DNA from 2 places in the Actinosynnema sp. CS-041913 genome. Region 1 is predicted to be linked to the other one. Evidence: riboswitches for the same ligand, from Rfam matches in the RefSeq annotation. Region 1 holds a riboswitch; the other holds the start of a gene.
The links. A riboswitch is a leader RNA that binds a small molecule or an ion and turns the genes downstream of it on or off. The one in region 1 is predicted to bind glycine.

Region 1 (4,406 bases):
TCCACGTCACATCCTGTCGGCGGCTTGGTCCAACAGGCGGTGCAGCCTGCGGGTCTGTGTGACGGACATCACGGCCGATTCGCCGGGCGGGGACACCAGCAACACCCGGTCGTCCTCGACCAGCACGGTCATCGAGCGGTCCCGTCCGAACGGGTCGTGACAGTCGATCCAGCCCTGTGCTTCAGCCATGTGCGCTCCGATCGGAGGGTGGCGGCGACGCGTGGGCAGCGCCACGCGGTCGGACGAACCCGCGGGTGCGGCGGCGGGTGTCCCGCTCTGTCCATCGGCCGACCGGGCGTCGTGACTTACCCGTTACGCGGTGAATTCACTCGTTTGCTTGAGGCCGGCCACGGGCTGTGGTGCACGAGGTAAAGATCTGTGCGTCAAGTGGGCGGGGCGGCTGGGCACGGCGGCCGGTTCCCGGCTAGAATTGGCCGTGCGGCCCGCTCCCAGTGACCCCCAGGCTGGTTGAGCGGGCCGCCTTTCGTTCTCCGGACAGGCGAGTCGTTCTCCGGACAGGCGAGAAGGGGCGGCCACCCGACGCGGTGGCCGCCCCTTCTTCCGGTGGTGGTCAGACTTCGAGCGGGGTGTGGGTGAGGCCGTGCGCCTCGGCGACCGGCTGGTTGGTCAGCAGGCCCTCGTGCGCGTTGAGCCCCAGCGCGAGCGCCTTGTCCGCCCGCAGCGCGGCCTGCCAGCCCTTGTCGGCCAGCGCCACGGCGTAGGGCAGCGTCACGTTGGTCAGCGCGTAGGTGGAGGTGCGCGGCACCGCGCCCGGCATGTTCGCCACGCAGTAGAACACCGACTCGTGCACCTGGTAGGTCGGGTCGGCGTGGGTGGTGGGCCGGGAGTCGGCGAAGCAGCCGCCCTGGTCGATCGCGATGTCCACCAGCACCGAGCCGGGCTTCATCTCCGCCACCAGCGCGTTGCTGACCAGCTTGGGCGCCTTCGCGCCGGGCACCAGCACCGCGCCGATGACCAGGTCCGCCTCGCGCACGGCCTGCTCGACCGAGTAGCGGTTGGACGTGACGGTGCGCAGTTGCCCCCGGTAGAGGGCGTCGATGTGGCGCAGCCGGTCGACGTTGGTGTCCAGGATCTCGACGTCCGCGCCCATGCCCACGGCGATGGTCGCCGCGTTCAGGCCCGCGACGCCGCCGCCGATCACGACCACCCGCGCCGGGTGCACGCCGGGCACGCCGCCGGGCAGCACGCCCCGGCCGCCGGACGGCTTCATCAGCGAGAACGCGCCCACCTGCGGCGCCAGCCTGCCCGCGACCTCCGACATCGGGGCCAGCAGCGGCAGCGCGCCGTTCGTCGTCTGCACGGTCTCGTACGCGATCGCGGTCGTGCCGGAGTCGAGCAGGGCCTGCGTGAGCGGCTGGTCGGCGGCCAGGTGCAGGTAGGTGAACAGCGTCTGGCCCTTGCGCAGCAGCGGGTACTCCCGGGCGATGGGCTCCTTCACCTTGAGCACGAGGTCGCCCTCGCCCCACACCTCCTCGGCGGTGGCGAGGATCTTCGCGCCGGCCGCCAGGTACTCGTCGTCCGTGATGGCCGACCCGAGGCCCGCGCCCGCCTCGACGAACACGTCGTGACCGCGCAGGGTCAGCTCGTGGGCGCCCGCCGGGGTCAGCGCGACGCGGTATTCGTGGTTCTTGATCTCGCGGGGAACTGAGATCCGCACGGTGGGGCTCCTTCGGCCGTTGTTACCGCCAAAGCTCCGGTACCGCCATCCGGCTGTCATCGTTCCGGCCGCACGAACGGGCCCCCGTGCGGTTGTGCGGCCCGCACAACGAAGTGTGCCCGAACCGCCCTGGACATCTCCCCGGGCCCGCGTTGACACCCGTCCCGCCGGGGACTTAGCTTGCGTGCGTTCGCCCAACTGAACATCGGCCGCGGTGTCCCGTGACACCGGAACCCGAGCGGGAGAGCCTCCAGCGACTGTGGAGCGCCGAAGGAGCAAGTACCCCGCACACTCTCAGGCAACGAGAACCGCTCGGGTGAGGCGACTCTGGAAAGCGTGCTCGCGCGCGCACCCACGGTGCAAGCCGGGTCCGATCGACGGCACAGCCGTCGTGACGCCGCGGCGAAGCTCTCAGGTCCCAGGACAGAGAGGGGGCCTGGACGCGTGGACCGAGGAGCTGACGTGACATTTCCGGACAACCTGCTTTACACCCCCGAGCACGAGTGGGTCGACTGGACGCCGGGTACCCAGGACCCCGTGGCGATCGGCATCACGTCCTACGCGACGGAATCCCTGGGCGACATCGTGTTCGTGCAGCTACCGGCGGTGGGCGACCGCGTGAAGTCCGGCGAGGTGTGCGGCGAGCTGGAGTCCACCAAGTCGGTGAGCGACCTGTACGCGCCGGTCAGCGGCGAGGTCGTGGAGGTCAACACGGCGGCGGCGGACGACCCCTCGCTGGTCAACAACGACCCGTACGGCGCGGGCTGGCTGTTCAAGGTCCTCGTGGAGGACGCCTCGGGCCTGCTGACGGCCGCCAAGTACGCGGAACTCACCGGGGACTGAGCGCCGTGGCGATCAGCGTCTTCGACCTGTTCTCCGTCGGTATCGGGCCGTCGAGTTCGCACACGGTCGGCCCGATGCGCGCGGCGGCGATGTTCGTGGCGCGACTGGGCGGGCGGGTCTCGTCGGTGGACCGGGTGCACGTCCAGCTCTTCGGCTCCCTGGGCGCGACCGGGCACGGCCACGGCAGCCCCAAGGCCGTGCTGCTCGGCTTGGAGGGCCACCGGCCCGAGGACGTCGACCCTACGGAGGCCGACCGGCGGGTGGCGGAGATCCGGGCGACCGACCGGCTGCTGCTCGGCGGGGTCCACGAGGTCCCGTTCCGCGAGGACACCGACCTGGTGATGCACCGCCGCAAGTCCCTTCCGCTGCACCCCAACGGGATGAGCTTCGCGGCGTACCGGGGCGACGAGGTCGTGGACGAGGCCGTGTACTACTCGGTCGGCGGCGGGTTCGTGGTCGACGAGACGGCGACCGGCGCGGACCGGATCAAGCCCGACGAGACGCCGGTCGCACACCCGTTCCGGACCGGCGACGAACTGCTGGCGCGGACCCGCGAGACCGGGCTGTCCATCAGCGAGGTCATGCTGGCCAACGAGACGTCCTGGCGGTCCGAGGAGGACGTGCGGGCGGGCCTGCTGCACATCTGGGGCGTCATGCAGGAGTGCGTCGAACGCGGCTGCGGTACGACCGGTGTGCTGCCGGGAGGGCTGAAGGTGCGGCGGCGCGCGGCCGAGATGCGCCGGCGGATGGCGGCCGAGCACTACGCCACCGACCCGTTGCGCGTGATGGACTGGGTGACGCTGTTCGCGTTGGCCGTCAACGAGGAGAACGCCGCCGGCGGCCGGGTGGTGACCGCGCCGACGAACGGCGCGGCCGGCATCGTGCCGGCGGTGCTGCACTACTACACCCGGTTCGTGCCGGGCGCGTCGGACGACGGCGTGGTGCGGTTCCTGCTGACGGCGGGCGCGGTCGGCGTGCTGTTCAAGGAGAACGCGTCGATCTCCGGCGCGGAGGTCGGGTGCCAGGGCGAGGTCGGCTCCGCGTGCTCGATGGCCGCCGGCGGGTTGGCCGAGGTGCTGGGCGGCACGCCGGAGCAGGTGGAGAACGCGGCCGAGATCGCCATGGAGCACAACCTCGGGCTGACCTGCGACCCGATCGGCGGACTGGTGCAGATCCCGTGCATCGAGCGCAACGCGCTGGCGTCGATCAAGGCGATCACCGCGGCGCGGATGGCGTTGCGCGGCGACGGCTCGCACTTCGTGTCGCTGGACAAGGTCATCAAGACCATGCGGGAGACCGGCAAGGACATGAAGAGCAAGTACAAGGAGACCGCGCGCGGCGGTCTCGCGGTCAACGTCATCGAATGCTGAGCGCTCGCCAGGGGGAAGCCGATGCGTGAACACCTCGAACCGTTCCTCGGCCGGTGGGTCCTGGACCCGGGCCGCACCGCCTACTCCGGCGGTGTGCCGCCGAAAGAGGGGCGGTACGAGCTGCGGCTCGACGGCGACCAGTTGGTGGCCGTCATCGACGGCGTGCGGGGGACGGGGGAGCCGATCCACATCGAGTACCGGCTGAACCCCGGCGGGGACACCGCGCTGGAGGGCACCTACGACCGCGTCCGGACGATCGTCGAGCCGAACGCGTTGTGCACCATCCTGTTCGACGGGCAGGCCGAGGCCGCCAGGGCGTGGCGGATCCTCGGCGCGCCCGACGAGATGACGATCGTCCAGTCCTCACCCGACGTCGAAGGCGTGTGGCGGGACGACGTCTCGGTGTACCGCAGGGTTTAGGCCCGGTGTGCCGCAGGGCTAGGGGAGCACCGCTTCGATCGCCTTGACGACCGACCCGTCCTCGGGCTCGGTCGTCGGGCGGAAGCGGGCCACCA
Region 2 (4,406 bases), 1.0 Mb from region 1:
GGATCACGTCGTGCGAAAAGCCTTACAGCGACGGGTAGAGCGGGTGCTTCGCCGCCAGGACCTCAACCCGCGCACGGAGATCCGACAGGTCAGGAGACGCCTGGAGAGCGGACGCGATGATGTCCGCCACCTCCGTGAAGTCCGCCGCGCCGAAGCCGCGGGTGGCCAGCGCGGGCGTGCCGATCCGCAGGCCCGAGGTCACCATCGGCGGGCGGGGGTCGTTCGGGACCGCGTTGCGGTTGACCGTGATGCCGACCTCGTGCAGGCGGTCCTCGGCCTGCTTGCCGTCCAGTTCGGACCCCACCAGGTCGACCAGCACGAGGTGCACGTCCGTGCCGCCGGTCAGCACCTTCACGCCGGCCGCCGCCGCGTCGGGCCGGGACAGCCGGTCGGCCAGGATCTTCGCGCCCTCGACCGTGCGGCGCTGGCGGTCGGCGAACTCGGGGGACGCGGCGTGCTTGAACGCCACCGCCTTGCCCGCGATCACGTGCTCCAGCGGACCGCCCTGCTGGCCGGGGAACACCGCCGAGTTGATCTTCTTCGCCAGGTCGGCCTCGTTGGTCAGGATCACGCCGCCGCGCGGGCCGCCGAGCGTCTTGTGCGTGGTCGTGGTGACGACGTGCGCGTGCGGCACCGGGCTCGGGTGCAGCCCGGCCGCCACCAGGCCGGCGAAGTGCGCCATGTCCACCATCAGGTAGGCGTCCACCGAGTCGGCGATCCGGCGGAACTCCGCGAAGTCGAGCTGCCGCGGGTACGCCGACCAGCCCGCCACGATCAGCTTCGGCCGGTGCTCGGCGGCCAGCCGCTCCACCTCCGCCATGTCCACCCGACCGTCCACATCGGACACGTGGTACGGCACGACGTGGTACAGCTTGCCGGAGAAGTTGATCCGCATGCCGTGCGTGAGGTGGCCGCCGTGCGCCAGGTCCAGCCCGAGGATGGTGTCGCCGGGCTGGAGAAGGGCGAACATGGCGCACGCGTTGGCCTGCGCGCCGGAGTGCGGCTGCACGTTGGCGAAGCCCGCGCCGAACAGCTCCTTCACCCGCGAGATCGCCAGCCGCTCGATGACGTCGACGTGCTCGCACCCGCCGTAGTAGCGCCGGCCGGGGTAGCCCTCGGCGTACTTGTTGGTGAGCACCGAGCCCTGCGCCTGGAGCACCGACACCGGCGTGAAGTTCTCCGAGGCGATCATCTCCAGCGTGCCCTGCTGCCGGCCCAACTCGGCGGCGACCGCCTCGGCGACCTCCGGGTCGAACTCCGCGAGGGAGGTGTTGAAGTGCTCGGACATGTGGTCTCCCTACGAGTTTCGCTTGTAGAACGGCAGCGCGACGACTTCCACGGGCTCCTGCTTGCCCCGGATGTCGACGGCCAGCTCGGTGCCGGGCCCGGTGTGGCCCGGAGTCACGTACGCCATGGCCACGGAGTACCCCAGCGTCGGCGAGAGCGCGCCGCTGGTGACCTCCCCGATCACCGTGCCGGACGCGTCCAGCACCGGGTAGCCGTGCCTCGGCGCACGGCGGGACGAGGTCTTCAGCCCCACCAGCTTCGCGTCCGCGCCCCGCTCGGCGACGGCGGCGAGCGCGTCCCGGCCGACGAAGTCACCGGGCTTGTCGAGCTTCACGACGCGGCCCAGGTTGGCGTGGTACGGCGTGCGGGCGGCGCTCAGCTCGTTGCCGTAGAGCGGCATGCCGGCCTCCAGGCGCAGCGTGTCCCGGCAGCCCAGGCCGGCGGGCTTGAGGTCGTGCGGCCGGCCCGCCTCCAGCAGCGCCTGCCACACGTGCGGGGCGTCGGCCGGGGCCAGGAACAGCTCGAAGCCGTCCTCGCCGGTGTAGCCGGTGCGGGCCAGCAGGGCGGGCCTGCCGGCCACCTCGGTCGGGTACGAGGCGTAGTACTTCACCGCCGCCAGGTCGGTCGCGGTCAGCCCGGACAGGATCTCGGTCGACGCCGGGCCCTGCACGGCCAGCAGGGCGTAGTCGACCGACTTGTCCTCCACCGTCGTGTCGAAGCCCGCGGCGCGCTCGACCAGCGCCGCGAAGACGACGGCCGCGTTGGACGCGTTCGCGACGACCAGGTACTCCTGCTCGCCGGTCCGGTAGACGATCAGGTCGTCGATCACGCCGCCGTCGGCCTGGCAGATCATGGTGTAGCGGGCGCGGCCCACGCCGATCGCGGACGCGTGGCCCACCAGCGCGTGGTCCAGCGCGCGGCCCGCCTCGGGTCCGGCCAGCACGATCTCGCCCATGTGGGTCAGGTCGAACAGGCCCGCCGAAGTGCGCACGGCGTGGTGCTCGGCCAGCTCGCTGTCGTAGCGCAGCGGCATCCGCCAGCCCGCGAAGTCGGTGAACTGGGCGCCCAGCGCCTCGTGCTCGGCGTGCAGCGGCGTCCGGCGGGTTTCCACGGGGTCCTCCCTGATGGCGGGCACGGCGACGAGACCGGCCGGGTCGGCCGGGTCGCCGTTACGAAGGATGACACGGTCCATCGGAGACTCCTCGTCGAGTGAGCCTCCCCCTCTGTCATGAGCCTGAGAGCTTCGCCGCGCGCAGAGCGCGGCTTGCACCGTGGGCGAGGCGTGACGCCTGCTTTTCAGAGTTGCCTTCGTCGGGCGGTAGCTGTGCCTGAGAGATTCCGGGGAGGAGTTGCTCCTTCGGCGCCCCTGGTGGGGACTCTCCCGCGCGACATCGACGGCCGTGTTCAGTTGGTACCGCCAGACGCTAGTTGTGCCTGGTAGGCGCGGTCAACCGGGAGGCGGTCACAGGGCGCGCTCCGCCCGGACGCTCTCGACCACCTTGCGCTCGGCGTAGAACGACACGAACGGGATGGTGCCCGCCAGCAGCACCAGCGCGGTGCCCTTGAGCGACCAGCGCGCCTTGAGCGCCAGGTCGACCGTGATGACCAGGTAGATGGCGTACAGGAAGCCGTGGACGGGTCCGACGACCGCCATCATCCCGGCGTTGTCGCCGAGGTACTTGACGAACATCGCGACCACGAGCCCGAGCAGGCCGACGCCGACCACGTAAGCCATGAACCGGAACCGGCCCAACGCACCGCTCATCGCCCTACCGACCGCCTTCGCTCACCGCTGGTCCCGCGCGTGGAGCTCCCGGAGGTAGCGGTTGTAGGCCGCCAGCTCGTCGTCCTCGTCGTCGTGCGCGGGTGTCCTGACAGGCTCCACGGTAACGACCTGCTCCGGGACGTCCACCACCGGCTCCGCGGAGGCGTCCTCGGCCTTGCGCTGGGCGGCGAGCTTGCGCATCCGCCACACCATGAACGCGGGGAACAGGCCGAACAGCGGCCACTGGAACACGTACCCGAGGTTCTGGAAGGTGCCCCCGGCCTCGGAGAACCGCTCCCACTGCCAGTAGGCGAGCCCGCAGCAGACCACCAGCGACGCCAAACAGACAACAGCGATGCCCAGCGGTGCCCAATGGCGCTCGCTCCGCTCGCGCGGCGAGGTCGCCTGGGAGTCGGGCGGAGGGGTGGACACGCCCTCAAGAGTACTTCGCGGGACCACCGCACCGGACGACACCGGGCCTTCCGTCGACACCGGGTCCTCGTCGGAAGGGGCTCCTCGCGTAGGAGCCCGCCCTCCCGGTTGGTGCTAGTCCCGACTCACGTCGCGCCCCTCACGGCGCGACGCCCGAACCTCACGCAACGCCGTCCCGGCGCTGCCGCTGCAACCTGGCCACACACCAGGCCGCCGCGCTTCCCCGACGCAGGTGCTGGAGCACCGTCATCGGTCCGAGTCGACGTCCCAGGTCGGCGGGCGTGAGCCCGGCCGCCCGGTAGTCGAGAGCCCGTTGGTCCAACGGGCTGATACCCGCGTCCCACCACAGCTCCGCCTCGGACAGGTCGCCCACCAACTGCCAGTAGCTGGCGGCGGCCGCGAGCAGGACCTCGGGCACCTCGGGAGCCCGCTTCCTCATCGCCGCCACGTACGCCGGGTCCGCGGACTCGACCCGAACCAGTCCGCGTGACCCGCCATTCGCCCGCTGCACGGGGATTCCCGGCGCGGACGGTGGGGCCTCGGCCAGCCACTCGTCCTTGATCCGGTTCACCTCTTGCAGCTCGGCGTCGTCCGAGCGCTCAGCCGCCCACTGCCGCAGCAGCTCGTCGACTCCGGAGTCCTCGACCATTCTGCCTCCTCATCGGTCGAAGATCAGCCAATGCAGCGCACCGTATTAGCGGGTACCGACAACCGCTAGACCCTGGATTGTCAAAAACCCTGTTACCAGGGCGTTATAGCCCTCATTCCACCCAGACGGTGCAACGGTCGGACTTGACCGTCACCCCGGGTGACCAGACCACCGAGGCCTCGCGAGGTGGACTAGCCGAAGAGCCCCCGGACGAACGTGATGATCGACTCGGCGCCCTGGCGGAGCCAGCCGAGGCCCGTCTTCACCGCCTCC

Region 2: linked by a shared signal. The riboswitch ahead of gcvT (glycine cleavage system aminomethyltransferase GcvT) and the one ahead of gcvH (glycine cleavage system protein GcvH) in region 1 are both predicted to bind glycine.

Annotation. Positions count from the first base shown of each region.
Region 1 covers NZ_CP192037.1:8,242,934-8,247,339, reverse strand. The annotation lists gene ACQPZF_RS37050 (hypothetical protein) at 1-5, opposite strand, end outside; gene ACQPZF_RS37045 (hypothetical protein) at 7-189, opposite strand; gene ald (alanine dehydrogenase) at 572-1,678, opposite strand; glycine riboswitch at 1,908-1,999, shown strand; gene gcvH (glycine cleavage system protein GcvH) at 2,141-2,521, shown strand; gene ACQPZF_RS37030 (L-serine ammonia-lyase) at 2,527-3,891, shown strand; gene ACQPZF_RS37025 (hypothetical protein) at 3,913-4,311, shown strand; gene ACQPZF_RS37020 (glutathione peroxidase) at 4,330-4,406, opposite strand, start outside.
Region 2 covers NZ_CP192037.1:7,215,960-7,220,365, forward strand. The annotation lists gene glyA (serine hydroxymethyltransferase) at 23-1,288, opposite strand; gene gcvT (glycine cleavage system aminomethyltransferase GcvT) at 1,298-2,398, opposite strand; glycine riboswitch at 2,504-2,592, opposite strand; glycine riboswitch at 2,594-2,681, opposite strand; gene ACQPZF_RS32320 (DUF3817 domain-containing protein) at 2,750-3,052, opposite strand; gene ACQPZF_RS32325 (hypothetical protein) at 3,074-3,415, opposite strand; gene ACQPZF_RS32330 (helix-turn-helix transcriptional regulator) at 3,645-4,133, opposite strand; gene ACQPZF_RS32335 (hypothetical protein) at 4,325-4,406, opposite strand, start outside.